Regions from separate parts of the Rhodococcus sp. LMD genome, predicted to be linked through region 3. Evidence: riboswitches for the same ligand, from Rfam matches in the RefSeq annotation. Region 3 holds a riboswitch; each other region holds the start of a gene.

What was found. Region 3 has a riboswitch for thiamine pyrophosphate ahead of thiO (glycine oxidase ThiO). Riboswitches for the same ligand answer to the same signal wherever they lie in the genome.
Region 1: it holds a riboswitch for thiamine pyrophosphate, as region 3 does, so the genes downstream of both, ACWPQI_RS20670 (3-oxoacyl-ACP reductase) here and thiO (glycine oxidase ThiO) in region 3, are expected to answer to the same signal.
Region 2: it holds a riboswitch for thiamine pyrophosphate, as region 3 does, so the genes downstream of both, ACWPQI_RS08430 (TenA family protein) here and thiO (glycine oxidase ThiO) in region 3, are expected to answer to the same signal.

What each region holds. Positions count from the first base shown of each region.
Region 1 is NZ_CM148557.1:4,536,115-4,545,824, forward strand. It holds gene ACWPQI_RS20650 (ATP-grasp domain-containing protein) at 1-544, opposite strand, end outside; gene ACWPQI_RS20655 (TetR family transcriptional regulator) at 799-1,500, opposite strand; gene ACWPQI_RS20660 (FBP domain-containing protein) at 1,528-2,031, shown strand; gene ACWPQI_RS20665 (LLM class flavin-dependent oxidoreductase) at 2,075-3,382, opposite strand; gene ACWPQI_RS20670 (3-oxoacyl-ACP reductase) at 3,382-4,146, opposite strand; TPP riboswitch at 4,201-4,293, opposite strand; TPP riboswitch at 4,494-4,588, opposite strand; gene ACWPQI_RS20675 (GAF domain-containing protein) at 4,965-6,092, shown strand; gene ACWPQI_RS20680 (DUF3263 domain-containing protein) at 6,185-6,475, opposite strand; gene lipA (lipoyl synthase) at 6,480-7,484, opposite strand; gene lpdA (dihydrolipoyl dehydrogenase) at 7,560-8,960, opposite strand; gene ACWPQI_RS20695 (2-oxo acid dehydrogenase subunit E2) at 8,971-9,710, opposite strand, start outside.
Region 2 is NZ_CM148557.1:1,792,419-1,802,128, reverse strand. It holds gene ACWPQI_RS08440 (FadR/GntR family transcriptional regulator) at 1-519, opposite strand, end outside; gene ACWPQI_RS08435 (carboxylesterase/lipase family protein) at 656-2,197, opposite strand; TPP riboswitch at 2,310-2,408, shown strand; gene ACWPQI_RS08430 (TenA family protein) at 2,401-3,120, shown strand; gene ACWPQI_RS08425 (ABC transporter substrate-binding protein) at 3,117-4,145, shown strand; gene ACWPQI_RS08420 (ABC transporter permease) at 4,126-4,920, shown strand; gene ACWPQI_RS08415 (ABC transporter ATP-binding protein) at 4,917-5,705, shown strand; gene ACWPQI_RS08410 (WS/DGAT/MGAT family O-acyltransferase) at 5,712-7,085, opposite strand; gene ACWPQI_RS08405 (alpha/beta hydrolase) at 7,376-8,371, shown strand; gene ACWPQI_RS08400 (T3SS (YopN, CesT) and YbjN peptide-binding chaperone 1) at 8,523-9,710, shown strand, end outside.
Region 3 is NZ_CM148557.1:4,052,869-4,062,578, forward strand. It holds gene ACWPQI_RS18560 (M20/M25/M40 family metallo-hydrolase) at 1-844, opposite strand, end outside; gene ACWPQI_RS18565 (ABC transporter permease) at 858-1,667, opposite strand; gene ACWPQI_RS18570 (ABC transporter ATP-binding protein) at 1,664-2,608, opposite strand; gene ACWPQI_RS18575 (antibiotic biosynthesis monooxygenase) at 2,830-3,459, opposite strand; gene thiG (thiazole synthase) at 3,750-4,532, opposite strand; gene thiS (sulfur carrier protein ThiS) at 4,525-4,740, opposite strand; gene thiO (glycine oxidase ThiO) at 4,746-5,804, opposite strand; TPP riboswitch at 5,802-5,914, opposite strand; gene thiE (thiamine phosphate synthase) at 5,941-6,630, shown strand; gene ACWPQI_RS18600 (NUDIX hydrolase) at 6,697-7,548, opposite strand; gene ACWPQI_RS18605 (hypothetical protein) at 7,677-9,035, shown strand; gene ACWPQI_RS18610 (glutamate ABC transporter substrate-binding protein) at 9,032-9,710, shown strand, end outside.

The sequences.
Region 1 (9,710 bases), 480 kb from region 3:
CCGACTCGACATCCAGCCAACTGTCCGCGCGTCGCACGAACATTCCCGCACACAGATCGGTGGGCTTGACCACCAAGGGGAATCCCACCAACTCGGCCGCGGTACGGAGCCGGATCGGGTCGTCGACCGAGGCGGTGGTGTGCCGCGGCCCCGGGACACCGACGCAATCCAACACCGCCCGGGTGCGCGCCTTGTCGCAGGCGGTCTCGATCGCCTCGGGTGTCGGACCGGGAAGTCCGAGCGCGGCGGCAATTCGCGCGGCCGTCGGCAGGTAGTAGTCGCAACTGGTGAGGACGCCGTCGATCCTTGCCTCGGCATCGATCCGCCGCGCCGCCTCGAGTGCGGCAGCCGGATCGTTGGTCTCGGCAGTCGCCACCGCGCGACCGAGACGCAGCGGATGCGGGGAGCCGTCCGGCAGGGTGTCCGGGTAGTGCCCCGGTCGTCGGGTCAGGAATGTGAACTCGACTCCCAGGTCGGCAATCGCTCTCGGCAGCAACGTTCCCATTGCCCCGACCCAGCTCTCGACCAGCAGTAGGTGTGCCACACGTGGCCTTCCGCTCGCATCCTCCGTAGTACCCAGCGCCACAGAAGCTACTGATAATCGTTATCGTTAGCAAGACTGGTTGTGCCGGACGATTGCGAGGCCGATGAGAACGGTGGCCCACGAAGGTCCGGCAGCTCGTGCCGATCCGCCGATCGAGCCGGGCTCGATCCCAGGCCGGTCGGCGACCCCGGCGACGCCGGGAAAGCCCGGAACAGCGGTGCGAACGGGGTCGCGACGAACGATTGGCGGGCTGCTCACTCGGCCGGGTCACGGACCCCTTCCTCGTCCGAGGAAGTCGCACGGGAGATCTCGGTACGGATCGCCAGGACGGCGTCCCGGTGCGCTGCATCGGTGGCGACGTTGCAGCCGAGCGCGAGATCCTCGAGGAGAAGACCTCGATGGACCGCGAGGATGCGCGAGGCGACGGACCGGGCCGCGCCCGGTGCCGCGCCCGCAGCCTCGATCGCCGCGGCCATGGGGTCGAGCCATTCGGTCACCACCGGGACGAGGAATGTCTGCTGCAGCTCGGGATCCCGCGTCGCCGCGGTATAGATCTCGAAGAACATGGCGGTTCGCCGGCGCCCATCCGGCGTGTGCGCTTCCGCCCAGGCCAGCTCGAGCCCCTGCGAGATCACGGCGGTCACGTGGGCGGCAGTCACCGACGGCGACGACTCGCCCGCCGGGAGATCACGGATCCGCAGGAGCAGCTCCCGCGAGGCGGCCAGATGGGTCACCAGGGTGCGGTCGACGATCTCGGCGATCAGGCTCTCACGACTGCCGAAGTGGTGGAGGAGATTTCGGGTCGACGTATCGAGCCGGTCGGCCAGCGGACGCAGAGTGAGACCGAACAGCCCGTGCTCCTCGGCGTAGGAGCAGCAGCCCTCGAGGAGTGCGCGCCGACGCTCGACATCCTTGTGGCGACCCATGCCGGCGAGTTTATACTCCACGCGTTTCATGAATCAGACGTGGAAGGAAAAATGGTGATGCAGGCACTGTCCCGCGACGACATCCTCGGGTCGTTCGTCAACAGCTCGCGCAGCAGGATCAGGACGGTGACGTTCCCACCCGACTTCGACACGGTGCGCTGGGCGGAACTCGACTTCCTCGGCTGGACGGACCCCCGAGCTCCGCTTCGCGCGTACCTGATCGCCCGGCACGCCGAGCGGGTGGTCGGAATCGAGTTGCGCCAGGCCGACACCGACGGGTCCCGAAGGCGCAGCACGATGTGCACCCTCTGCCACGCCGTTCACCGCACCGGCGGAACGTCGCTGTTCACGGCGCGCAAGGCCGGCGCCGGCGGCAAGGCCGGAAACAGCATCGGAACCTACATGTGCAGCAACTTCGCATGCTCACTGTATGTGCGGGAGCTGGCGCCTCTGCCCGGCAATCAGCCCGATCGAGCACTGCCCACCGAGACTCGGATCCGCCGGCTCGGGACTCGACTCGGTGGCTTCGTCGGGCGGGTGCTCGACGAGCAGGACCCCTGACCGCGCTGTGCACTACCCGAGCGGCGCCGTCACCCGGGTGCCTTCACGCGAAGGACCACAGTCCCAGACTGTCGCGCAAGGTGGCCCCGGGGTATGCGGTGCGAAACAGGCCGCGGCGTTGCAGTTCCGGGACGACGAGGTCGACGAAGTCGTCCAGCGAATCCGGATACGCCGGACACATCAGGTTGAATCCGTCGCAGGCGCCGGCGACGAACCACTCCTCGATCCCATCCGCGATCGCCTCGGGCGTGCCGATCATCGTCGCATGTCCTCCTCCGGCCGCGAGGTAGCCGAGCAGTTCACGCAGAGTGGGCCGGTGCGTTTCGATGATCCGTTGTACCGTCGCGTAGCGGCCCTGCGGGCCGGAGAACTGATCGAGGGACGGCAGGTCGTCCACCGGCGCGTCGAGATCGTGGCCCGTGTAGTCCTGACCGGTGAAGACACCGAGCTGGGCGAGCGCAGCGTCGATGTCGAGCAACGCGTCCAGGGTCGCCTTCTTCGCCCGGGCCTCGTCCTCGGTGCGACCGACGTAGGGGACGAGGCCCGGCAATATCGCAATCGACGCGGGATCTCGTCCGGCGGCGGCAGCGCGGCCACGCAGATCGGTGGCGAAGTCGAGCGCCGCGGCCGAATCCCACGACACCGAGTACACCGCTTCGGCGTGCCGCGCTGCGAGGTTGCGTCCGGTCTCCGACGCGCCCGCTTGGAACAGCACCGGACGCCCCTGCGGACAACGCGGCACGGTGAGCGGCCCGTCGACGCGGAAGTGCTGACCGCGATGGTCGATCCGACGGATGGCATCGGCGTCGAGGTATCGACCGGCCGCGCGATCGACGAGGATGCCGGCTTCGTCCCACGAGTCCCACAGCGCAGTCAGCACCTCGATGAACTCCTCGGCGCGGCCGTAACGCTCAGCATGGTCCGGCAGCGCGTCGAACCCGTGGTTGCGCGCCTCCGCGTCGAACATCGAGGTCACAATGTTCACCCCGGCCCGTCCACCGCTGATGTGGTCCAGCGAGGCGAGCATCCGCGCCGCATGGAACGGTGTATGGAAGCTCGCGGACACCGTGGTGACCAGCCCGATGCGATTCGTCCTGCGCGCCATGGCGGACAGCGCGGTCAGGGGTTCGAGAAACCACGTGGTCCCGGCCGTGTAGCCCGGGTTCACGCAGTGTCCGTCGGCGAAGAACACCGCATCGAGGCAGCCGCGTTCGGCGGTCCGCGCGAGTTCCTCGTAGTAGGCGATGTCGCCGATTCGCTCCGCCGCGGACGATGGATGCCGCCAGGCCGCCGAATGGTGGCCGACACCGTGGAGAAAGGCGTTCAGATGGAGGGTGCGGGGCTCCGGCATCAGTTCATCACCAGTCCACCGTCGACCACCAGGTTCTGGCCGGTCACTGCTCGCGACCAGTCGGAAGCGAAGAACAGGACGGCGGCGGCGACGTCCGCCGGGGTGGTGACCTTCCGCAGGGGCGTGGAGGCGGCGATCAGGTCGAATACTTCCTCGGGGGTCGCTGCCGATGCGTCGGTGGTGCGCAGCAGCCCGCCGGAGACCATGTTCACGCGGATGCCTTCGGGCCCGAGGTCTGCCGCGAACGTGCGGGTCAGCGACAGCAGTGCCGCCTTGGCGGCGGTGTAGTCGTGATACGGCACCACCGGGTTCTGGAACAGGTTGGTGCCGATGTTGATGACGGTGCCGCCGCCGGCCTCGCGCATGCCGGGCAGGGCCGCCTGGATCGTGTTGACAGCGCCGCCGACGATGCCGTCGAGTTGAGCGGCGAAGTCGCCGTAGCCGATCTCGTCGGCTCTGCGGCGCGCGTCGCCGTTGAAGGAGAAGTCGGGCAGCGCGTTGTTGACCACGGTGGTGACCGGCCGGCCGAACTGTTTCCGGGCCTGCGTGAACAGGACGTCTACCTGCGCGGCGTCGGTCACGTCGGCGGGCAGGGCGATCGCACGGTCCGGGCCGATCTTCTCGGCGAGGGCGTGGGCGGCGTCGCTGCTGTTGCGGTAGTTGACCACGACGGCGGCGCCCTCGTCGGCGAACGCCTGCGCGAGGTGGCGACCGAGACCGCGCCCGGCGCCGGTGACGAGGACAGTCTGGTTCTGCAGGAGCATTGTCTGTTCTTTCCCTTCGGTGGGAAGGGGTTCACCGCAGCGACGGACCACACGGCCGCGCCGGCTCGGCATCCCTTCGCTCGCATGATCGAGATCAGGTTCGACGGGTCTGTCTCTCAGCCGTTTCCGGCACCCCGTGTCGAGTCCGTCGCAAGACTACCCCGGCTGTGCCTGCACGTCGAACTTCGATGTCACATCGGACAACTCGGCAGGCTGCGAAGGATCCCCGCCCGGCACGAGGACGATCCGGCGGCAGTGGGTCGCCTGAACATGGTCCAGAAGAAGCGCTGCCTGTCCTCCGGAATCCGAACCGGCAACGGACAACACTCGCGGCGGTGGACAAGCAGACATCGTCGTTCGGACATCCCTTCGCTAGTACGAACTAGAGCAGGTTCGACGAGTGTGATCTCAGCCCTCCTCCAGGGCACCCCGTGTCGAGAGGATCATAAGGCGTCGACGTCGTTCGGCGGCTCGGTGGGGCCGCGGGAGATGGACGGGTTCGGTGGCGAGCCGGCCGGGGCCACGCCGTACACGGTGCGGTCCGCTTCCCGCGGGTGTGTCGACCTGTGGTGGCGTGCGTGGGGCCCGAAAGCGTTCGTGCGGAACGATCTTGCTCAGGCAGTGTGCCGGTCGACCCACTTCTCGGCGAGTGTGCGAGATCGTCGACGAATTCCGCATTCGTGACGGCCGCAGACGGCAGGGGCCATGGTGTGGCTCACACTCCTGACGGTAGGCTGGACGGCGTGAGTAAGGCCAGTTCGGCGCGCCAACGGTTGCTCGCTTCCGGTTCCGGTGAAGACTTGTCGCGCCGCGCCCGATTGCTGAGCGACGTCCACGACGCGGTGATGTCCGGTCGGACGCCGCCGGTGCCGCCGCGCGACGTCGTCGCCCGGTCGTGGTCGCGTCTTCGGGCAGACGGTGTCAGTCCCGCCCGGTGTGAGGACGTCGTACTCGCGGACACTTCCGAACTCGAGGCGCGCCGTGCACGAAGTGCCCTGAGATCGGTTCTGCCCGAGCTACGCGGCACCCTGACCGAGGTGGCGAGCGACGCGAACTTCATCGTGGTCGTCGCAGACTCGGACGGGGTGGTGTTGTGGCGAGAGGGTGCACGCGACGTGCAGAGGGAAGCCGACGTCCTCGGATTCGTGGAGGGCGCCCGGTGGTCGGAGAAGTCGGTGGGCACCAATTCGGTCGGCACGTCGCTGGTCGAGGACGCTCCGGTGCAGCTCTTCTCGGCCGAACACTACGCGCGGTCCCACTACGGCTGGTCGTGTACGGGGTCACCGGTCCACGATCCACGCTCCGGCGAGGTACTCGGGGTACTGGACATCAGCGGGTCCGCGATGTCGGTGCATCCGGCCACCGTGGCCCTCGTGCAGACGGCTGTGCGATTGGCCGAGTCGATGCTCTGGCGCGAGCATGCCGCCCACCTCGACAGGCTCCGTGCCGATGCGGCACCGGTGCTCGCAGCGACGTGTGGGCCTGCCGTCGTCGTGGACGGTCACGGCTGGGTCGTGGCAGCCAGCGGAATCGGCGTTCCCGAACGACTGGCACCGCCGGGCGGCGACCGGCCGCTGCTCGTGCCCGGTCTCGGACTCTGCGTGCCCGAACCGCTCGGTGACGCATGGCTGGTGCGGCGCCGAGCGGAACGGGCGGCCGTCGAACTCGAACTCGACCTGGGAGCGGCTCCGCGGGCGACGGTGCGGGGGGAGACGGAATGGACGCGCGCCCTGTCACCGCGGCACGCGCAGATTCTGCGGGTATTGGCACGTACCCGGTCGGCCGGTATCGATGCCGCGTCGTTGAGCGAGGCCCTGTTCGGCGACCGGGACCACATCGTTGCCGTCCGTGCCGAGGTCTCCCGCCTGCGTAAGAGCCTCGGTCCCGTGCTGACGCCCCAGCCGTACCGGTTCGCTGACGGTGTCGAAGTTCGTGTGGTCAGGTGAGATCCGCCTGTGCAGATCTCGCTCGGAGCTCCCGCCGTCTCCGCGTCGACGAATCCGGGTAGGAGCGGCACGCGCGCCCTGCTCCCCGGGACTCACAGCGGGGCGGACCGGGCTTCTCTCGGAACATCGTCCCTCCGGGTCGGCGCTGATTCGGCGGCGCGCGAGGCGACGGTGCGCGCAGCGACGAAGTTGCGCAGGTCCGCGCGCAGTCGGGGGTGCAGCCGTATGGCGGCGGGGCTGTCGAGGATCTCACCCAGCCGGGTCAGATATCCCGCGGGGGTCATACCGAATTCGACGAGAAGGTCTCCGGGACTTCCGCCCCCGTAGGGCAGCCAGCGGCGGGCGAACTCGACGATGCGGTCGTCTTCGACGGCGGAACTCATGTGGTCACTCTCCTGGCGGGTGCGCTGCGGCGAGACGGCTGAGAGCAGCCGCGAGTGGACGGCGGTGGTGGGCCATGGCGTCGGCGTAGAGGCGGCCGGCGCGGTAGGAGGAACGCACGAGCGGCCCCGCCAGGACGCCGGCGAAACCGATCTCCTCGGCGGCCTTCGCGTGCTCGACGAATTCTTCCGGCGCGACCCACCGCTCGACTGGGTGGTGCCGCGGCGAGGGACGCAGATACTGGGTGATGGTGAGGATGTCGCAGCCGGCATCGTGCAGGTCGATCATCGCCTGATGCACTTCCTGTGGGGTCTCGCCCAGACCGAGGATCAGGTTCGATTTGGTGATCAGGCCGAAGTCGCGGGCGGCGGCGAGCACACCGAGCGAGCGTTCGTAGCGAAACGCGGGGCGGATCCGCTTGAAGAGCCGCGGCACGGTCTCGAGGTTGTGGGCGAGCACCTCGGGCCGGGAGTCGAACACCTCGGCCAGCAGGTCGGGCTTTCCGCCGAAGTCGGGGACGAGGTTCTCGACGCCGGTGCCGGGGTTGAGGGCGTGGATCTGCCGGACGGTTTCGGCGTAGAGCCAGGCGCCGCCGTCGGGCAGGTCGTCGCGGGCGACCCCGGTGATGGTGGAGTACCGAAGTCCCATCGCGTGCACGGACTCGGCGACGCGGCGGGGCTCGTCCCGGTCGAGGTCGGTGGGTCTGCCGGTGTCGATCTGACAGAAGTCGCAGCGGCGCGTGCACTGCCGCCCGCCGATCAGGAACGTGGCTTCGCGGTCTGCCCAGCATTCGAAGATGTTGGGGCAGCCGGCTTCCGCACACACCGTGTGCAGCCCTTCGCGTTCGACCAGACTCTCGAGTTCGGCATACGCAGGACTCGTCTTGACGCGCGCCTTGATCCAGTTCGGCTTGCGTTCGATGGGGGTCTGCGCGTTGCGGACCTCCAGTCGAAGCAATGTGCGGCCCGACCGGGCCGGCGCCTCGGGTGATGTTCCAGGGGTGGGATTCACGTTTCGTTCGATTCCTGGGCGTGGGGTTCCCGCCGAACCACGGTCCCACGCGGGCCCGCGGTTCGGCGGGACTTGCTACATGTTGATCGGGCGGCCCAGTGCGGCCAGAACCGATTCGTGCATCGCCTCCGACAGTGTCGGGTGCGCGAAGACGACCTCGGCGAGATCGTCGGCGGTCGCCTCCAGGGATCGAGCGATACCGAATCCTTGGATCTGCTCGGTGACATCCGGGCCGACCATGTGGGCACCGAGGAGTTCGCCGCTGTCGGCGTCGAAGATCGTCTTCACGAACCCGTCGGCTTCACCGATCGCGAGCGCCTTCCCGGACGCCTGCAGGTCGAACTGCCCGATCTGGAGGCGGCGGCCGGTCGCACGCGCTCGTTCTTCGGTGAGACCGAGGCTGGCGACCTGCGGCCTCGCATAGGTACAGCCCGGAACGTAGTCGCGGTCCAACGGCCGGACGTGATCCGCACCGGCGAGCTTGTCCACACACAGCACGGCCTCGTGGCTTGCCTTGTGGGCGAGGCAGGGTGCGCCCGCCACGTCACCGATCGCGTACACGCCGAACGCGGTGGTGCGACACCACTGGTCGGTGGTGACGAATCCGCGTTCGACCTCGACGCCGAGTTCCTCGAGGCCGAGGTCCTCGACGTTGCCCTGGATTCCGGCCGCAACGAGAACCCTGTCTACGGTCGACTCGTCGATCGTTCCGTCGGCCGACCGGACGGCCACGGTGACGGCGTTCGTGCCGACCGTCAGTTCGGACACCGAGGCGCCGGTGTGAATCCTGATGCCTCGCTTCTCGAACTGCCGCCGTACGTGGCCCGCGACGGCGGCATCCTCGACCGGCATGATCTGCGGAGCCACCTCGACGAGGGTGACGTCGGTGCCGAGATCGTTGTACAGACTCGCGAATTCGACGCCGATGGCGCCGGAGCCGATGACCAGCAAGGACTTCGGAAGCTCCGACGGGACCAGGGCATCGAAGTATGTCCAGACCCGGTCGCCGTCGGGGACGACACCGGGTACCGATCGCGGCCGGGCTCCGGTGGCCAGGATGATGTGGTCGGCCCGGTACTCGGACACCGACTCGTCCGCGGCCGTCACGGCGACGACGCCTTTGTCGAGCAGCCGCGCCGACCCCCGGACGACGTCGATGCCGTTCTTCTTCATCAGGTAGCCGATGCCGTCGGACAGTCGCCCGGACACCGACCGGCTGAACTCGACGAGGCGTGCCATGTCGAATTCCACACCGCTCGCGCTGAATCCGAGCGGCCGAAGGTTCGCCAGCGTGTGGGCGACATCGGCACCGTGCAGCAACGCCTTGGTAGGGATGCACCCCCAGTTCAGGCAGATCCCCCCGAGCCGGTCCCGCTCGACGACGGCGGTGCGCAGACCGTGCTGCGCGGCGCGGATGGCGGCGACATAGCCACCCGGCCCGCTCCCGACGACGATGACGTCGTATTTCTCTGTCATGGTGTACCTCTCAGACGAGCATCAGCGCGGGTGACTCGACGAAACGCCGGAGTTCTCGCAGGAAGGTGGCGCCGAGCGCGCCGTCGATCACCCGGTGGTCGCACGAGAGCGTGACGGTGAGCATCGTGCGCGCAACGACCTGACCGTCGACGACGACGGGACGCTCCTGTCCGGCACCGACTGCGAGGATGGCGCCCTGCGGTGGGTTGATGATCGCGTCGAATTCCCGCACACCGAACATGCCGAGATTGGACACCGTGAAAGTGCCGCCCTGGAACTCGTCGGCCGTCAGTTTCCCGGTCTTGGCCTTGGTCACCAGCGACTGCACCTCCCCGGAGATCTCGGCGAGAGTCTTGCCATCGGCCCCGCGCACGATCGGGGTGATCAGACCCGACGGCAGTGCGACAGCCACCGAGATGTCGGCACTCGCGTAGCGCAGCACCGACTGTGTCGCCTCGTCGAACTGAACGTTGACATCGGGCACCTTCCGCAGCGCCGCGGCACACGCCTTGAGGACGAAATCGTTGACCGACAGCTTGACGGCCGGCACGGTCGCATTGATCTTCGTCCGCAAGGCAAGAAGATCGTCGATCTGCAGGTCCGCGGTGAGCCGGAAGTGCGGGGCGCTGCGCTTCGACTCCTGCAACCGCTGCCCGATCGCCTTGCGCATCGCGGTGAACGGAATCGTCTCGAACGCCGCCTCCGCGACGGGTTCGGGCGCGGCGACGACTTCCGGTTGCAGCCGGAACC
Region 2 (9,710 bases), 2.3 Mb from region 3:
CAGGCTGTTGAAGATCAGCCGGAACGCGAGGGAGTCGGCGGCGTCGACGACGTGTTCCCAGAATTCGAGGGCGGCGACCTGCAGCGTGACGGGGTCGTCCCCCGCGGCGAGGCGTGCCACGGACTCGCGCAATCGGGGTTGCGTCTCGTCCGTCGCGCGGGTGGCCGCGAGGCGGGCGACCTGACGGCCGATGAGTTGCCTGGCTTCGAGGACGCTGCGGACGACACCCCAGTCGGGCCGACCGTCGCGCACGAGCAGCCGCGGCAGCAGTTCCGGCCCGGCCTGGGTGCGGAAATCGCGCACCGAGGTCGCCTCCCCCTGGCGCACCTCCACCAGCCCGGCGTGCGCGAGCCGAGAGAGGGCTTCTCGCACAGCGGGTCTCGACACTCCGAACGCCTCGGCGAGGTGGCGTTCGCTCGGCAGCGACGCCCCGGCGGCGAGGTCGCCGCCGAGCACCCGGGCGGCGATCTGGTCGTACACCTCGCCGGAGGCGGACTTGCGGGCGATCGGCTCGAACATCACGACCCGACCGTAAGCCCCCATCCGGACAGAGGTCAAGTGGTAAGACCAGTTCCCACCACCGTCGGGAGTGGCCGAATGTCACATCGCGTCGGTCAGACCGACGGAATGTCACATTCGGCCGCCCCCCGAGCGGTCAGCTGAAGCCCATCACCTGGTCGCCCCACACCTCGCGCAGTATCTTGTCGGGGTCCGGGACGAGGGTGTCGGTGTTGTCGATCAGGAGGGTCATGCGCTTGTCGGTGTCGTACGGCGCCCAGTGCCGGGATCCGTCCAGGGCGGCCGGCACGCCGTGGTGCGCGAAGGCCAGCCAGCGACGCTGGATCCGGCCCGAGATCGTCGTCGCAGCCTTGCGCCCGCCGAGCCAGAACGTGGGATCGCGATCGAGCGTCCCGAAATTGCCGAAGACGTAGGGCAGTTCGGTGGCATGGCCGGCACCGATCCGTGCCGCCTTGAGCATCGGGGTCGCATGGTCGAACCGGTACACCCACGTCGGCGAGTGGGCGCTGTGCGCGTCGGCGATCCACACCACCGGCATCCGGAACCCCGCGTCCCGCGAAAGAGCCATCGCCCCGGACGTTTTCGTGACATCCGGGTACGCGGAGATGATCTCCGCGATGCGGTCGGGCAGCAACTCCGGGTGGTCCTCGGCGAGGGCGTCGAGCATCGCCTGCACGGAGGCGTCGCTCACCGGCATCAACGGCGACTTCATGAAGCGGAAGATCGACGGCTCGTCCTTGTTGGAGCCGATGATCAGGGGGATCCGGTGCGCGAGCCCCTTCTGGAACGCCGCCACCGGATACTTCGGCACCAGGTCGCGATCGACCACGGGCGCCATCGCGAGCGTGCCGGGGAACTTCGTGGGGATCTCGCCGACGAGCACGTCCCCCGCATCGGTCAGCGCCTCGTGCGGCATGTCCCGCAGCGCCCACACCCGCGCCGGGGTGAGGTCGAGGATCTCGAGGTACCGCTCGGCGACCCGCGCAGCCCGCTCGGACCCGTACGCCGACGTCGCCGGCGGGCTCTGCGCGATGGCCCGGTGGAACAAACCCTCGGCGCGGGGCACGGTCATCAGTGTGGTCAGCGACCCGCCACCCGACGACTCGCCGAACACGGTGACCCGGTCGGGGTCGCCTCCGAACGCGGAGATGCAGTCGCGGACCCACTCGAGCGCGGCGATCTGATCGCGCAGCCCCACATTGGATTCGAAGGTGGTCCCGGCGGTCGAGAACGACGAGAAGTCGAGGAACCCGAGCGCGCCGAGCCGGTAGTTGACCGTCACCACGACGACGTCGCCGCGCTCGGCGAGCAACCGTCCGTCGTAGATCCGCTGACCCGAGTAACCGAGGACGTAGGCGCCGCCGTGGATCCACACCATCACCGGCCGGGGCTCCCCGTCCGGCTCCGGCGCCCAGATGTTCAACGAGAGGCAGTCCTCACCGATCGTCAGCCCCGGATCGATGGGGATCGGGTTGTTGCGTCCCTGCGGCGCGATGGGCCCGAAGCGCCGCGCGTCGAGCACGTCGGTCCACGGCTCCGGCGGTTCGGGGGCGCGGAACCGGAGGTCGCCGGACGCCGGCGCGGCGTACGGGACTCCCTTCCACGTGTAGACGGAGCCGTCGCGGTAGCCGCGTACGTCGCCGTACTTGCAGCCGACGATGAGCGTCTCGGCGTCCACGGTTCCTCCCGAACGAACGGTCTCGGGCCAAGGTACCAACAACAGACAGGTTGCATGCGGAGCCCGGTGGCCCGGGCGGCGGAGGCGGTCTGCGCCGAGTGCTATCGTCGGCTCCGTAGACACGGGGTGCTCCGCACATGCGCGGGGCTGAGATCACACCCGTCGAACCTGATCAGGTAATGCTGACGAAGGGATGTCCTGGCATGACCATGCCTGCCCGCGCGTCGGTCCCGGCAGGGACCGACCGCTTCACCGATCTGCTGTGGGACCGGACCAAGGTCCTGCGCGAGGCCATCGACGACCTCGAGTTCCTGCGCCGCCTCGGCGACGGGACGCTGCCGCTCGACGCGTTCCGCTTCTACATCGAGCAGGACGCCCTGTACCTCGCCGGGTACGCCAAGGCACTCGCCCTGCTCGCGGTGAAGGCCCCGGACCCGGGCACCGCCGCGTTCTGGGCGAACAGCGCGGCCACGGCCGCCACCGAGGAATCCGCCCTGCACCGGGGTCTGCTGACCGGTGGCGTCCTGCCGCCCGCCGAGGACACCCCCGCGCACTCGCCCGCTTGCCTCGGCTACGTCTCCTATCTCACCGCCACCGTCGCCACCGACCCGTATCCGGTGGGCGCCGCCGCGGTACTCCCCTGTTTCTGGATCTACGCCGAGGTCGGCCGCGACCTCGCCGTCCGCGCCGCCGACGTGCTCGCCGCGGATCCCGCCCACCCCTACGCCCAGTGGGTCACCACCTACGACGCGCCCGAGTTCCATGCCGCGGTCGCCGGCGCCCGTGACCTCGTCGACGCCGCGGCGGCAGCCGCCACCGACGCCGAGCGCGACGCCATGGCCGAGGCGTTCACCATCGCCACCCGCTACGAGCTGCTGTTCTGGGACACCGCGCTCAACACCCAGGAGTGGCCGGCCTCATGACCACGCTCCCCCGGCTGCGCCGCCGGTTCACCGTCCTGGCCGCCGTCACCGCCGCGCTGCTGCTCACCGCGTCCTGCGCCGGGAACGGCGACGAGTCCGGCGACACCATCCGATTCGCCCTGGACTGGACGCCGAACACCAACCACACCGGCCTGTACGTCGCCCAGCAGGAGGGCCTGTTCGCCGACGCCGGTCTCGACGTCGAGTTCCTGCCCTACAACAACACCACCCCGGACACCCTCGTCGACGCCGGCAACGCCGAGTTCGGCATCTCCACGCAGGCGCAGGCGACGTTCTCCCGGGCGGCCGGCTCGCGCACCGTCTCGGTGCTCGCGCCGCTGCAGCACTGGGCGACCGGCATCGCCGTCAAGGCGGACCGCGCCGACCTGACCCGGCCCGCGGACCTCGACTCCCGCACCTATGCGGGCTTCGGCGACCCGGGCGACGAGGAGACGCTCGCCCAGGTGATCCGCAACGACGGCGGGCGCGGCGACTTCACCTCGGTCACCCTCGGCACCTCCGCGTACGAGGCCGTGTACTCCGGCACCGCCGACTTCACCGTCTCCTACCTGGCATGGGAGGGCATCGAGGCCGAGCACCGCGGGCTGCCGATGCGCTACTTCCGCTACACCGACTACGGGTTCCCCGACGCCTACGCGATCGTGGTCGACGGCAACGAGGACTGGCTGGCCGAACACCCGGACCAGGCCCGGGCCTTCGTGCAGGCCGTCCAGCGGGGCTACGAGATCGCCGCGCAGGACCCCGACCGCGGCGCTCGCGCGCTGATCGAGGCGAACCCGGGGGCCTTCTCCGACGAGGACCTCGTCTACGAGAGCCAGCGGATGCTGTCGACCGACTACCTGCGCGACGAGAACGGCCGCGTCGGCACCCTCACCCTCGAGCGATGGACCGGGTACTCCCGGTTCCTGTTCGAGAAGGGCCTGCTCTCCGGTCCCGACGGCGCACCGTTGACCACCGAGCCGGACTGGTCGACCTACTTCACCGATGACTACCTCACCCCCTGACCCCACCCGCAATTCCTGGGCGCGGCGCGTGGCCCCGGCCGCGCTGACCGTCGCCGCGCTGGCCCTCGGCTGGCAGCTGTACGTGGCGGTCAGCGGCATCCGCCCGCAGGTGCTGCCCTCCCCCGCCCGGGTCCTCGAGCAGGGGTGGGCGCACCGCACCGACATCGCCGGTCACGCCTGGTCGACGCTGCAGGTCACGCTCGTCGGCTTCGCGGTGTCCCTGGCGGTCGCCTGGGCGCTGGCGATCGTCGTGGACTTCTCGCCGTGGCTGCGCCGGGCCCTGGTGCCGCTGTTCGTGGTGTCGCAGACCCTGCCGATCATCGCGATCGCGCCACTGATGATCATCTGGTTCGGATTCGGGCTGCTGCCGAAGATCCTGGTGATCGCGCTCGCCACGTTCTTCCCCATGGCGATCGGCCTGATCGAGGGCTTCGCGGCCGCGGACCGGGAGGCGGGGGCGCTGCTGCGCAGCATGGGCGCCTCGCGTCGGCAGGAGTTCCGGTACGTGCGGCTCCCGTCGGCGCTGCCCCGATTCTTCACGGCGCTGCGCATCGGGGTCACCTACGCCGTGGTCGGCGCGGTCTTCGCCGAGTACGTCGGCGCCACGTCGGGACTCGGGATCTACATGAGCACCCAGAAGAACTCGTTCCGGACCGATCTGGTACTCGCGGCGGTGCTCGTCACCGCGGTGCTCTCCCTCGCGTTGTACCTGCTCACCTATGCCGCCGAGCGGGTGGTGGCCCCGTGGGCGCTGGCGACGAGGAGCCTGCGGTGAACGCCGTCGCCGTCACCGGCGTGCACAAGGCGTTCGATGGGCGCACCGTCCTCGACGGCGCCGAGTTCGCGGTGGCCGACGGCGAGTTCGTCTCGCTCATCGGCCCGAGCGGCTGCGGCAAGTCCACCCTGTTCGGGCTGGTCGCCGGCCTCGACGTGCCCGACACCGGCGCCGTCACGGTCGCCGGTCGGCCGGCCGCACCGGGACGCGCCGCGCTGATGCCGCAGAAGGATCTGCTGTTCCCGTGGCGCAGCGTGCTCGACAACTGCGCGCTCGGCCTCGAGGTCCAGGGCACGCCCCGCGGTGAGGCGCGGGACCGGGCACGAAAGTTGTTCCCCGCCTTCGGTCTCGCCGGGTTCGAGGAGGCCGCGCCGCGGCAGCTCTCGGGTGGGATGCGGCAGCGTGCGGCACTCGCGCGGACCGTCCTGCAGGGCCGCGACGTGCTGCTGCTGGACGAACCGTTCGGCGCCCTGGATTCGCTGACCCGCACCGAGATGCAGTTGTGGCTGCAGCAGGTGTGGCAGCGCGACCGCTGGACGGTGCTGATGATCACCCACGACGTGCGGGAGGCGCTGCTGCTGTCGGATCGGGTGCTGGTGCTCACGCCCCGCCCGGCGCGGGTGTGCCACGAAGTGTCGGTGCCGCTGCCGCGCCCCCGGGGCCTGGACGCGCTGACGTCTCCGGAGTTCGTGGCGCTCGAAGGCGAACTCGTCGACGTCCTACACAGCACGGGCGCGCGGGGTTCGACACCCCAGGACCCGCGCAGCTCGTCGCTGCGGGACTGACACCGCTCACGAAATATCTAGTGCGAGTTCGAGTTCCGTGAGGGCGTCCTCGAGATGTCCCAGCAGTCGCTGCAGTGCGGGGACGGTGCGGCGGCACCCGACCACGCCGAAGTCGACGGTGTCCGCGGTGTTGGTCAGCGTGATGTTGAGCGCCTGACCGCTGAGCACGACCGACACGGGATAGATGCCGTCGAGCCGGGATCCACCCCGGTACACCGGTTCCCGCGGTCCCGGCACGTTGGAGATGATGAGGTTGAACGGCGGCGGCGCCAGGGCGACCGCGCCCGAGATCGGCGCCAGCGCGAGTCCGGCGATGTTGAGCGCCGACCACACCGTCGCCTGCAGCGGCGTCATCCCGCCGAACAGGGTCTTGCCCTCCGCCATCGAATCGCTGACCGTCGACAGCCGGGTGAGCGGATCCTCGAGATGGGTGCCGAGGTTGCACAGCGTGACCCCGACGCTGTTGCCACCCGAGTCCGACTCGGGGGTGTCCTTCGCGCGCAGCGACACCGGGACCATCGCGATCAACGGGGTCTCCGGCAGCGCCTGCCGCTCGAGGAGATAGGCGCGGATGGCGCCGGCGCACATCGCGACGACGACGTCGTTGCTCGACACGCCGGCCGCGCACCGCACCCGTGTGATGCGTGCGCGGCTCCAGGACTGCGCCGCGAAGCGCCGCGTCCCGTCGATCGGGACGTTGAACATCGATCGCGGGGCCTCGTACGGCAGTGCGACGCGGCGGCCGCCGAGCACGGTCCGCGCGATCCGCAGCGCCACGGGCGCCGCGCCGAGCACGTCGCCGGCCACGGAGCGCACCGTACCGACGGTCGACGTCCGCGCGTGCGTCCCGGATCCGTTCCCGGATCGGGGGCGGGGCGGCAGGTGCCACGGCGCCGGGAAGTCGCGCGCGCTCGGGTCGGTGGTGTAGGTGCGCCGCAACAGCCGCAGCCCCGAGACCCCGTCGAGCAGCGCGTGGTGCATCTTCGTGTAGACGGCGAACCGGCCGTCGGCGAGTCCTTCGATCAGGTACGCCTCCCACAGGGGCCGGTGCCGGTCGAGCAGCCCGCTGTGCAGGCGGGAGACGAGGGTGAACAGCTCGCGGATCCGGCCCGGTGCCGGCAGCGCCGAGTGCCGGACGTGGTACTCGAGGTCGATCTCGTCGTCGACGGTCCACCAGGTGTAGCCGAGGCTCGACACCGGATCGGCCGGTCGCTTGCGGAACAGCTCGTCGACGTGCGCGTCGGCGACGAGCCGGTTGTAGAGGTCGGTGACGTACCCCGGGCCGGCGTCGGGCGGCGGGGTGAACAGTTCCAGCGAACCGAAGTGCATCGGGCGCTCCCGCGACTCGGCGAGCAGGAACATCGAGTCCGTCACCGGCATGTACCCCACGGGGACTGCCCCCTTTCGTCCGCCGTCGCACGCTGGGATGGATCGTACGTCGGTCCCGCGCATGCCGTACCGAATAGATAACAGAAGGGCCCGCGACCTGCGGAAATCACGATGCCCGGTCTCCATCGAGTCACGGTGCTTCGCCCCGGCGGATCGTCGTCGTACTGTCGATCAACCGACCCGGACGAACGTTGCGAAAGCCACGGCGGACGGGCCGCGGAGGACAAGCCGGAGCCGACGAGCGCAGCTCCGCCCGAGCGGACGAGGACGAGGAGGTTCCGGTGACGAGCACCGCGTCGAACCATCCGTCGTTGTCGTATCCGCCCGTACCGCGGCCGGTGCTGCGACGTGAGATCGCCGGGGTGAGCATTCCGTCCCAGGCGCTGACCTTCTCGGTGCGCAGCACCGTCAAGCCGGTCATCGACGCGTGGGCACGCGCCCCGCACCTGCCCTGGCCGACCGGTGTGGTGGACCGCCTCGCGTTTCCCCTCAAGCCGGTCCCCGGCACGCACCGGCATGCGGTGCGGCTGCCGTCCTGCCGCGCCGAGTTCCTCGCCGCGCCGGGCGCCGACGGCTCCACCGCGATCCTGTACCTGCACGGCGGGGCGTTCCTGGTGTGCGGGCTGACCACCCACCGGCAGATGGTCTCGCGCATCTCGTCGGCAGCCGGGGCTCCCGTGCTCAGCGTCGCCTACCGCATGCTGCCGGGGCACCCGATCGAGAGCGCGGTCGAGGACGGCATCGAGGGGCTGCGGTGGCTGATCGCGCACGGCTACCCGGCCGAGCGGATCGTGGTGGCCGGCGACTCGGCGGGTGGATTCCTCACCTTCCAGGTCACGCTCGAGGCGCTGCGGCTGGGCCTCGGCCGTCCGGCCGGCAACGTGGCGCTCTCGCCGCTGACCGACCTCGACACCCGCGGCAAGCTCGCGCATCCCAATTCGTATCGGTGCGCCCTGTTCCCGCGCCGCGCCGTTCCGGCCCTGGCCGACGTGATCGCCCGCATCGACGCCGCCGCCGGCGGGCCTGGTCCTCGCGCGGTGTCCCCGGTCGACGCCGACCTGACCGCCATGCCGCCCACCCTCATCCAGACCGGTTCGGAGGAGATGACGTACGTCGACGCCGAGCTGATGGCCGCGCGTCTCGCGGGCGCGGGTGTGCACTGCGAACTGCAGGTGTGGGAGCGGCAGGTGCACGTGTTCCAGGCCGCGGCGGGCATCGTGCCCGAGGCGGGACGGGCCGTCGCGTCGATCGGGGTGTTCGTCCGCAGCCTGCGCTGACGGGTCGGCTGCCCGCAGCCTGCGCCGACGGCGGCCCGGGCGGCCGGATGTTCCGGGCCCGCCACCGAGTGATGCTGCCCGCCCGGCGACTGTCGGTCCCCCCGGCTAGTGTCGTCACACGGTCCCGCGACAGCGGAAAAGGGGGTGGATCGTGACCGACACCGAGAGCCGATTCGACCGCGACGTCGACCGGTCCTGGAACGAGTTCCGGGCACGTCTCGCCGACCACGTGGCGGCGATGAGCGACGGCGACGGGCTGGTCCTCGAGCCACTCGTCGAGGAGGACACCGGCCCGGCCGGACCGTGCGTGCAGTTCTACGCGTGGGGTGAGGGCCAGGTTCGGTGCGAGGTGCCGTCCAATGCCCACCTCGACTCCGATCGTCGTCTCGGCCCGGGCGACGAGGCGTTGCTCGCCGAGCTCGGCTGGCGCGCACCTTCCCGGGGACCCGACGACCCGGAGGACGGCGGGTCGCCCGCCTACTGGATGGACCGGCCCGCGGCGTGGGCGGACCAGCTCGCGGCCGTCGCGGTGACGGCGCTGCGCCGGGTGTGGGGGGTGCCGCATCCGCTGTTCCTGCGCACCGAGACGTTCGGCACCGGCCGGGCCGACTTCGAGCTGCCCCCGCCGGCCGAGGAGATCCCGCCGCAGGCTGCGCTCCCCCTCGCCGTCGAGACGGCGGGCGAGGAGCACGTACGCGAGCTGATCGAGTCGACACTGCGCGAGCGGATCGGCGACGTCCCGCTGTGGGACGAGGACGGCGACCTGGCGTTGCGGGTCGCGGGGATGGTCGTGTTCGTCGGTGTCGGACCGCACGAGCGCACCGTCGACGTGTTCGCCCCGATCGTCCACCAGATCACCGGACGCACCCGCGCCGCCGAGGTCGTCGCCGACCTCAACCGGCGGTGGCCGCACCTGAAGTTCGTGCTGGTCGAGGACCGGGTGGCGGTGGCGGCACACCTGCCCGCGTCGCCGTTCGTGCCGGCCCACCTGCTGGCCACGCTCGACCTGGTCGCGCAGTTCCTCGAGGGACTGGACGAGGGGTTCGGCACCCGTCTCGGCGGCGAGCTGCTGCACGAGATCGACCACGACGGTGTGCCGCCGCCCGCGGACGAGCTGCCGCCGTGGACGGCGGAGTCCGAGGCGGATCTTCCGTTGACGCTGCTGGCAGTGCGCGACTTCCATCTCGACGGACAGGTGGCGGTGGAGCCCCGCACGGTGGCCCGCATGGCCGACGACGAACCGGACCAGCTGCTGCGCTTCCTGCGGATGAGCGTGGACGCGCAGGTGTGCTGGCAGGCCGAGGCGATGGGACGCGCCGCGGCCGGGGACGGCGCCGGT
Region 3 (9,710 bases):
GCACCGCAGCGACGCCGGTGCCGTTGTCGTTGACGCCCGGGCCCTCCGGGACGCTGTCGAGGTGGGCGCCGACGACGACCACGTCGTCGGTCGAGCCCGTGGCGGTCTGCGCGAGCACGTTGCGCGAGCGCACGCTCTCGATGCGGGTGTCGAGGAGGAGGGTCACGGTGGCGGGGGCAGCGGCGAGCGCGCGGCCGTCGGCGCCGCTGATCCCCGCGGCGGGCACGCGGTCGTCGCCCTCCTCGCCGAGCGTCGCGCCGGTGAGCGCACCGTCCTCGTTGTTGGCGACGAGGAGCGCCGCCGCCCCCCGTTCCGCAGCGACCTGCTGCTTGACGGAGAACGGGCACACCCCGCGGGTGACGAGCACGACGGCACCGGAGACGTCGAGCCCCTCGTAGTCGGAGGCCTCGCACCCGGGCGTGTCGTCGGCGGGCACCGGCACGAGGCGGGCGGTGAGCCCGTCCGGACCGGTCGACGGCGAGAACTCGAGGGCCCGGACCGGCACCGGCGCGCCGGCGACGGTCAGGGTCTCGGCCTCGACGTCGAAACTGCGGACGTCGAACTCCGGGGTCTGCACGTCGAATCCGGCGTCGCGCAGCCGGCCGGCGACGTAGTCCACGCTCGCGTCGTAGCCGGCGGTGCCCACGGCGCGGTTGCCGTCGTGCTCGGTGGCGATGCGGTCGAGTTCGGTGAGATGCCCGACCACCGCATCGATTCCCACGGCCTGCGCCAGCGCGGCCGGATCCACCGGTGGTGGTGGCGGTGGCTCCTCCGAACATGCCGCCGCCAGCAGCACGATCGCTGCGGCGACGCCCCCGGCCCGTACCCGCGCTCCCCGGTTCATCCGCCGAGGATACTCACGCGTCGCGCCGGTTCACCACGAGCAGCGCGGCAGCGAACACCACGGCGACGAACACCGCGAAGTACACCAGCGAACCCCACGGTCCCCAGTGGAAGTCGATGCCCTGATCGCTGCCGAGGAAGTGGTTGGCATTGGCGAACGGCAGGAAGGGCTGCACCTGCCGGCCGAACGAACCGAACAAGGCGAACAGCGACTCGATCAGCAGCGGCCACAGCAACAGCAGCGCGATGGTGCCGGCGGACTGGCGCAGCAGCGCCCCGACGGCGACGGCGAGCACTGCGCACAGCAGCGCGTAGATCGAGACGCCGTAGATCGACCGCCAGGCCTGGTCGCCCTCGAGGACGAGTTCCCGCCCGGCCTCCGGGCCCGCGAGGGCCTTGGCGAGGGCGAACGACGCGAGCGCCAGCACGCCGGTGAGCACCGCGCCGAACAGCCCGATCAGCAGCGCCTTGACGACGAGCACGACGCTGCGGTTCGGCATCGCCTGGAACGTGGTGCGGATGACCCCGAACCGGTACTCGCTCGTCACCGACAGCGCCGCGAGGATCATCAGCACGAGCACGCCGAAGCCGGCGACGCCGCTGACCGCGACGTCCACGGTCGGGTAGAACCGGCCCATCTCGTCGTCGACGGACATGCTCGCCTTGGAGGCGGCGCCGAGGATCGCGGCGAGGCCCAGGCCGAGCGCAACGATCACGACGGTGCACCACCACGGCGACTGGGTGGAGGTGAGTTTGATCCGTTCCGCCTTGACGGTGTCCACGGCCACGCTCGCCGCCCCGGTGTTGTCGACGGCCACGCTCATCGCAGCTCCCCCTTCATGGGCTGCACGGCCGGGTCTCCGGCCACGGCTCCCTGGTACTCCACGTCGTCTCCGGTCAGTTTCATGAACGCCTCCTCGAGCGAGGCGTTCCGGCTCGCCAGCTCGTGCAGCACGACCGAGTGCGCGGCGGCGAGCTCCCCGACCTGCGCGGTGGTGACGCCGCTGACGATCAGCGCGCCGTCGTCGTCCCGGACGGCGTGGCCCTGCCCGGCCAGTGCCGTGCGGAGGGTGTCGAGCTGCGGGCTGCGCACCCGCACCGTCGCCTCCGACGCCCGCTCGACGAACTCCGCGACGGACGTGTCCGCAATGAGCCGGCCCCGGCCGATCACCAGCAGATGATCCGCGGTCTGCGCCATCTCCGACAGCAGGTGGCTCGACACGAGCACGGTGCGCCCCTCCGCCGCCAGGGCCTGCATGAATCGGCGGATCCACACGATGCCCTCGGGGTCGAGGCCGTTGACGGGCTCGTCGAACAACAGCACCTTCGGATCCCCGAGCAGCGCGCCGGCCAGTCCCAGCCGCTGCGACATGCCGAGCGAGAAGCCGCCCGCGCGCTTGTCGGCCACCTCGGTCAGGCCGACGAGCGCGAGCACCTCCTCGACCCGCGAGTTCGGCAGCCCGTTGGATGCGGCGAGCCAGCGCAGGTGGGCCCGCGCCGACCGGTTCGGGTGCACCCAGCGCGCATCCAGCAAGGCACCGACGGTCCGCAGCGGCCGCTTCAGCTGGCGGTAGGGGACGCCGCCGATCAGCGCGGTCCCGGCGGTGGGCCGGTCGAGGCCGAGGATCATCCGCATCGTCGTGGATTTCCCGGCACCGTTGGGGCCGAGGAATCCGGTGACGATCCCCGGCCGGACGGTGAACGTCACGTCGTCGACGGCGACGGTGGAACCGAAGGTCTTCGTCAGTCCGGTCACTTCGATCATGACCCACAGCCTGCCCGATTCGGCCGGATCGCGCCGCGCGGGGTCGTCCTCCGCCCCGACACTCACCCACCGCCACGGTTCAGCAGGCGCGAGTCCCACCCGCGACCGCGCAGGTCCGTCCGGACCGAAGACCCCGCACCGCGCTCACTCCGGCCAGGGCGACATTTCGGCCGGCGACGAGACTTCGCCGGATCGAGGACGACCGGTCCCGAGCCTGCGGTTCACACCGTCTCGGGGACGTGCAGGTGCGCGATGGCGAGCTCGAATTCGCAGGTGTCGAGTATCTCCGCGCCCGCCTCGCGAGTCACTGCGGCCCGGATACCGTCGAGGCGTTCCCTGTGGGGTTCGATCGCCTCGGCGCTGTCGAACGTCACGGACGACACCCCGCGGCCGGATGCGCGGTCGATCATCAGGCTGGCGCTGCAGAACCCGTCGAGTTCCTCCAGCTCGGGCAGTGCGCCCATCTTCCACAGGTCGACGCCGCGGTCCATGTGCGCCGGGTCGGTCTCGACCCACGTGACCCGGCACCAGGCCCCGCGATCCGAACGGTGGTCGCGATGCACGACGGCGATCTCCCACCGCGACACCTCCGTGGTGCCGTGGAAGATCCTGGCCGCGTCGTCACGGAGCATGCGCACCGTGTCCTCGCTGGCGCGCATCGAGTCCTCGTCCCGCCACGAACTGGTCGCGATGCACCGGCCCGTGCCGCGATCGATGAGCAGGGACATGCCGAGGCAGCCCTCGATGTCTGCCAGCGTGGGCATCACGGTGTCGCGTACGTGCCGGATCCCGGCGTCGATGTACGACGGATGCGCGTGAATTGTGGTCGAGCGTGCGAACACGATCGGCACCCTTCTCCTCAGGGCGGTGCCGACGCGGCGCCGCCGGTCGTTGTCGTCCCCCCGGGTTTCACCATGCTCCCCCGATCCGCTGGAGGCAATAGACGGGCGTGCGCCGGCATTGCGGGGCGACCGGTTTCGCACGACCTTCGTCCGCCGCCGCTGCCGCCCTGCGAGCGCGGGCAGTGCCCCCCCCGTGCACGACCGTTCTCCGCCCTCGACGAGGCCGGGGGTGCCGCGACGCGTGCGGCACCACCGGGTCCGTCGAGAAACCGACCGTCACCGCCTCACATCCGGTCGCCTCAGGGTTCGAGCGGCGACGAGGCCTGCGCCCAGAACCGCTTCGGGATGCGGCCCGCGTGCCGGGCCCGGAAGCCCGCCTCGACGGCGTGGCGCATCGCCGACGCCATGAGCGCCGGGTCCTTCGCCCGGGTCACCGCGGTCGCCAGCAGCACCGCGTCGCACCCGAGTTCCATCGCGAGCGCGGCGTCGGACGCGGTACCGATGCCCGCGTCGAGGATCACCGGCACCCCGGCGGCCTCGACGATCATCTCGATGTGGTGCGGGTTGGAGATGCCCAGCCCCGTGCCGATGGGCGAGCCGAGCGGCATCACGGCGGCACAGCCGACGTCCTCGAGCCGTCGCGCCAGCACCGGATCGTCGTTGGTGTAGGGCAGCACGACGAAACCGTCGTCGACGAGTTGTTCGGCGGCCGAGACGAGTTCGATCGCGTCGGGCAGCAGCGTGCGTTCGTCGGCGACGACCTCGAGCTTGACCCAGTCCGTCCCGAGCGCCTCGCGACCGAGTTGCGCGGTGAGCACCGCCTCGGCGGCGCCGCGGCAGCCGGCGGTGTTGGGCAGCGGCGCGATGTCGAGGCGGCGAAGCAGATCGAGCACGCCGGTCCCGGACGCCGCGTCCACCCGGCGCATCGCCACGGTGGTCAGTTCGGTGCCGGAGGCGACGAGGGCCTCCTCGAGCACGGCGAGATTCGCGGCCCCACCGGTGCCGGTGATCAGCCGCGAGGCGAAGCTGCGTCCGGCGATCGTCAGGGGCGGCAGGTCGTGGCCGGGGTTGCGCTCAGCCACCCTGCACCGCCGTCAGCACCTCGATCTGCCAGCCCTTCTCGACGCGCTCGGACCACCGTCCCCGGGGGAAGAGGGCACCGTCCACGGCGACGGCGACCCCCCGGTCGGGGAGGCCGAGTCCGCTCAGCAGCTCGGCCATCGTCGGCGCCTGGGCGAACCAGCGCTCCTCCCCATTGACCGTGACTCCCACCGTCGGCGCACCGTTCATCACACTCACTCCTCGGTAAATCGTTGCGGATCAGCATATTTCGCCACAGCGAGCGGTTCGTCCGCGAGCTCCGCGACCACCGCGTCCGCCGTGACCGGGGTCAGCAGCACGCCGTTGCGGCCGTGCCCGGTCGCGGCGATCACCCGCTCGGACAGCCGGCCGATCAGCGGCAGGTTGTCCGGGCTCACGGGTCGCAGCCCCGCACTCGCCTCGTACAGCTCGTACTCGCCGATCGCCGGGAACAGCGCCTCGGCGTCGGCGATGAGATCCCGCACCCCCGCGACGGTGACCTGCGTGTCGTCGGCCTCGTACTGGGTTGCGCCGACGACGAGTCCGTCCGCGCGCGGCACCAGGTACGCGGGCCGGCCGTGCACGCTGCCGCGGACCGTCCGGTGCGGGGCGGGAGCCGCGCCCGGCCGGGTCCGCAGCCGCAGGATCTCCCCCTTGACCGGCCGCACCGGCAGGCCCGGCCACAACCGCGCCGAGGCGGCACCGGCCGCGAGCACGACCCGGTCGGCGTCCAGTTCGGTGACGTCACGCACCGGCTCGTCGACGAAGCTGACGCCGGCCCCGGCGGCAGCCCGTCGCAGCGCGTCGACGAGGACCCGGTTGTCCACGGCCAGCTCGTCCGGGGCCAGCAGACCCAGACGGATGCGCGGCCCCAGCGACGGCTCGAGTTCGCGCACCTCGGCGCGGCCGAGCACGCGCATCTCGTGCCCCTGCGCCGACACCCACTCGGCGATCGTGCGCAGGTCGGCGGCGTCGGCCGCGTCCAGCGCGACGGTCAGCGAGGCGGTGGAGGTGAACAGGTCGAGGCCGGTCTCCCGGAGCAGTTCGGCACCGAACGCCGGCCAGCGGGCCAGCGACGCGGCACCCAGCTCGAGGACGTGTTCCTCACCCGGCCAGCCCTCCGACAACGGTGCGAGCATCCCCCCGGCCACCCACGACGCCCCCGCTCCCGGGGACGGGTCGTGCACGGTCACGGTCCAGCCGGCCCGGGCCGTGCGCCAGGCGATCGACAGCCCGATCACGCCTCCGCCGACGACGGATACGGTTCCCAACAGTTCGTCCACCTCACTCCCTGCGCCGGCATGATCCGGTTCAGGTGCTGACGGTCGGGGCCGGCAGGCCCCCTCTCAGCCCCGCGATCCCCGGGACTCCCGTGTCGATTCGTTCAGAGCAGAGACTACCGTCTCCGCCGTGACTACCTACCGCGGCAACCGTCCCGCCCCCCGGGAACGCCTCGCGCAGGCCCGGCTCTACCTGTGCACCGACGCCCGTCGCGACACCGGCGACCTGGCCCGATTCGTCGAGGAGGCACTCGCGGGCGGTGTCGACATCGTCCAGCTCCGCGACAAGGGCTCGGCGGGCGAGAAGAAGTTCGGCCCGCTCGAGGCCCGCGAGGAGCTCGAGGCGCTCGAGGTGCTCGCCGCCGCCTGCCACCGGCACGGGGCCCTGCTGGCCGTCAACGACCGCGCCGACATCGCCCTGGCCGCCGGCGCCGACATCCTGCACCTCGGGCAGGGCGACCTGCCCGTGCGGTACGCCCGGCAGGTCCTCGGCGACGACGTGGTGATCGGCCGCTCCACCGCCAGCCGGGCCCAGGCCAGCCTGGCCGACATCGAGGACGGCGTCGACTATTTCGCCAACGGACCGGTGTGGGAGACCCCCACCAAGCCGGGCCGCACCGCAGCGGGCCTCGAGGTGCTGCGGGAGGTGGCCCGGTCGCAGCCGCGGCGGCCGTGGTTCGCCATCGGCGGCATCGATGCCGAGCGGCTGCCCGAGGTGCTCGACGCCGGCGCCACCCGCATCGCGGTGGTCCGCGCCATCACCGCGGCACCGAATCCGCGGACCGCGGCGGCCGCGCTGAAGGCCGCGCTGCCCCGCTGACGGTCCGTCACAGCCGGTCGCGCACCCGCGGCGGCCGCACTGGCGGCGCCGCCCGCTGACGGTCCGTCACAGCCAGTCGAGCACCGTCGACGGCGCCAGGGTCGGCACATCCCCGGGCAGCCGGGCGCGCAGTCCCCGGTCGGCCGTCACCACCACGGTGAGCACCTGGTCCAGGACCGCCGACGTGCCCTTCGCCAGGACGGCCAGTTCGTCGTCTCCGCTGCCGGCGGCGGTGTGCACCAGGGTGCGGTCGTCGTCGATCACCGCCGCGCGGGCCTGCCCCTCGAGGACCGCCTCGATGCGGCTCACCCAGCCGAACGAGCCGCCGGGCAGCTCGACGGTGCGGGGCACCGACTCCGCCAGCTCCGCGAGCAGTCGTGCGGTGGCGCCCGGCCGGTCGCGCCACCAGCCGTTCGGCCGCGCGCCGAGGACGTTGGCCGTGTCGAGCAGCATCCGCACCGCCCGGGTCCGCAGGTCCGGCCAGGCGGCCGCGAACCCGGAGTGCAGGGGCATGGTCTCGACGTCCGCCTCCGGCACCCAGCGCAGTTCGGTGCTCTCCCCGTTGAGGGTCGTCTCCATCGGGCTCGGGGTGTCCGCGACGACCGTGGTGTACGTCCATCCTCCGTCGACGCCGGAGGTGACCCGCTCGGTGCGCACGCTCACGGCAGCCGGGTCGATCCCGGTCTCCTCCTCGGCTTCCCGTACAGCCGCGACGACGGGACTCTCGTCGCTGTCGCGGGCGCCGCCGGGCAGCGCCCACGTGCCGCCCTGGTGGCTCCACGCCGCGCGGTGCTGCAGCAACACGGCCGGGGTGCCGTCGGGCAGCGGTGCACGCAGCAGCAGCCCGGCCGCGCCGAATCTGCCCCACCGGCGACCACCGTCGGGTCCGACGGCCCAGCCGTCCCCGTCACCTCGCATCGCGTCCGCCTCCCTGCCGCCCGGTCGCAGGCCGCGAGCCGGGCGTCCACCGTCCTCGGACGGCAACAACATCCCAGTACTGCTTATATGCTCGCCACACACAGTGCCACATCGGAAGGGGTGCTCTCGTGGACGTGCGCGTGACCCCCACGCTCGGCGCGGTCGGGGGTCGCCTCCAGCGCGGCGACGTGTCCGGTCCCGTCGTCGACCACGACCGCCGCGCCGACGACTGGCGCGCCCTGCTCCGATCCACCCCCGTCGCACTCTTCACGCTCGGCGCCCTGCTGCTGATCCTCCTCATCGTCTCCGGCATCGTCGCAGGTCAGACCGTGACGAGCCGGCAGGCCACGCACAGTCGGCTGCTCACCTCCGTCGAACCCCTCGCCGACGCCGCCCAGAGTCTCTACAGTGCCCTGTCCGTCACGGACGCGGCCGCCGCCACCGGCTTCATCGCGGGCGGTATCGAACCCGAGGAGGTGCGGGAACGCTACACCCAGGCCGTCGGCGAGGCGTCCACCCAGCTCGTCGCCGCGGCCGGCGGAATCGCCGCGGACGACAGGGTGGGCGCCCGGTTGGTGGCGGACATCGCCGGTCGGCTCACCGTCTACACCGGCCTGGTGGAGACGGCTCGTGCGAACAACCGCGTCGGAAACCCCGTGGGCGCCGCCTACCTGGGCGAGGCCTCGCACCTGATGCAGTCCGAACTGCTGCCGATGGCGCAGGAACTGTACGAACGCAGCTCGTCCGCCGTCACGTCCACCCAGCGTGCGGCCGTGCAGCCGCCGTGGACGTCGATCGGGATGCTGCTGGTGACGGTCGTCGCGCTGACCGGCGTGCACGTGATCGTCTCGCGGATCAGCCGCCGCACCCTGAACCTCGGTCTGCTCGCGGCCATCGCCTCGACGGGGATCCTGCTGTGCTGGCTCCTCGTTGCGGGACTGATCTCGTCGAGCGCCACCCGGAACGCCGTCGAGCGCGGCGGCGAACCGCTCGGGGTCTTCACCGACAGCCGGATCCTCGCCCAGCAGGCCCGGACCGCCGAGACGCTGCAGCTGGTCCGGCGGGACGTCACCGGCGAATACGACGCGATGTTCGACGGCAGCATGGACCGTCTCGACGAGTTGCTCACCGGCTCCGCGGCGGCCGACGTGGAGACCCAGGCCGAACCCGCCGGCCGCGCCGCCGAAGCGCGCACGGCCTGGCTGGCATCGCACGACCGCGTGCAGGCGGCGCTCGACCGGGGCGACTACCCGGCTGCCGCGATCCTCGCCACCGGCCCCGGGCCCGACGAGGCGGCGGCCCAGTTCCACGCCGTCGACCGCGCCCTCGAACGGGGCATCGACCTCGCGCGCGCCGAACTCCGCGGCAACGAAGTCCGCGCCGCGGACACGCTGTCCGCGCTCGCACCGGCCGCGTGGGTGCTGACCGTGCTCGCGGGGATCGGCGTCGTGGGAGGACTGGCGCCACGGATCCGGGAGTACCTGTGAACATCCGCAACGCCCTCCTCGCCGCCGTCGTCGCCGCGGCCGTCCTCACCGGTGGGTGCGCGACGTCGCAGCCGGAGATCGTCGTCGGCCCCGACGTGTCCTACACCGAGCCGCCGCTGCCGGAGCGCGCCGCACTCGCGCCTACCGACGTGCCGATCCCCCCGGAGCCGGACTGCGGCGACCCGACCGCCGGGCTGCGTCCCGACGGGGCGACGACCGGGCCCGCCCTCGATGCGATCCGGGCGCGCGGGCGCCTCGTCGTCGGGCTCGACACCGGCAGCAACCTGATGAGTTTCCGCGACCCCTCGACCGGCCGGATCGCCGGGTTCGACGTGGACATCGCCCGCGAGATCGCCCGGGATCTGCTCGGCAGCCCGGACCTGCTCGACTTCCGGATCCTGAACTCCGCGGACCGGGAGCAGGCCCTGCAGGATTCCACCGTCGACATCGTCGCGAAGACGATGACGATCACGTGCGCCCGACGTGAACGCGTCGACTTCTCCACGGTGTACTTCGTCGCCCAGCAGCGTGTCCTGGTGGTCCAGGGCTCCGACGTCCGGGACGTCGCCGATCTCGCCGGCCGGCGGGTGTGTGTCGTGCGCGGCACGACGTCGCTGATGCGTCTGCGGCAACTGCAGCCGTCCGCGGCGATCCTGACGGTCCCGTCGTGGGCGG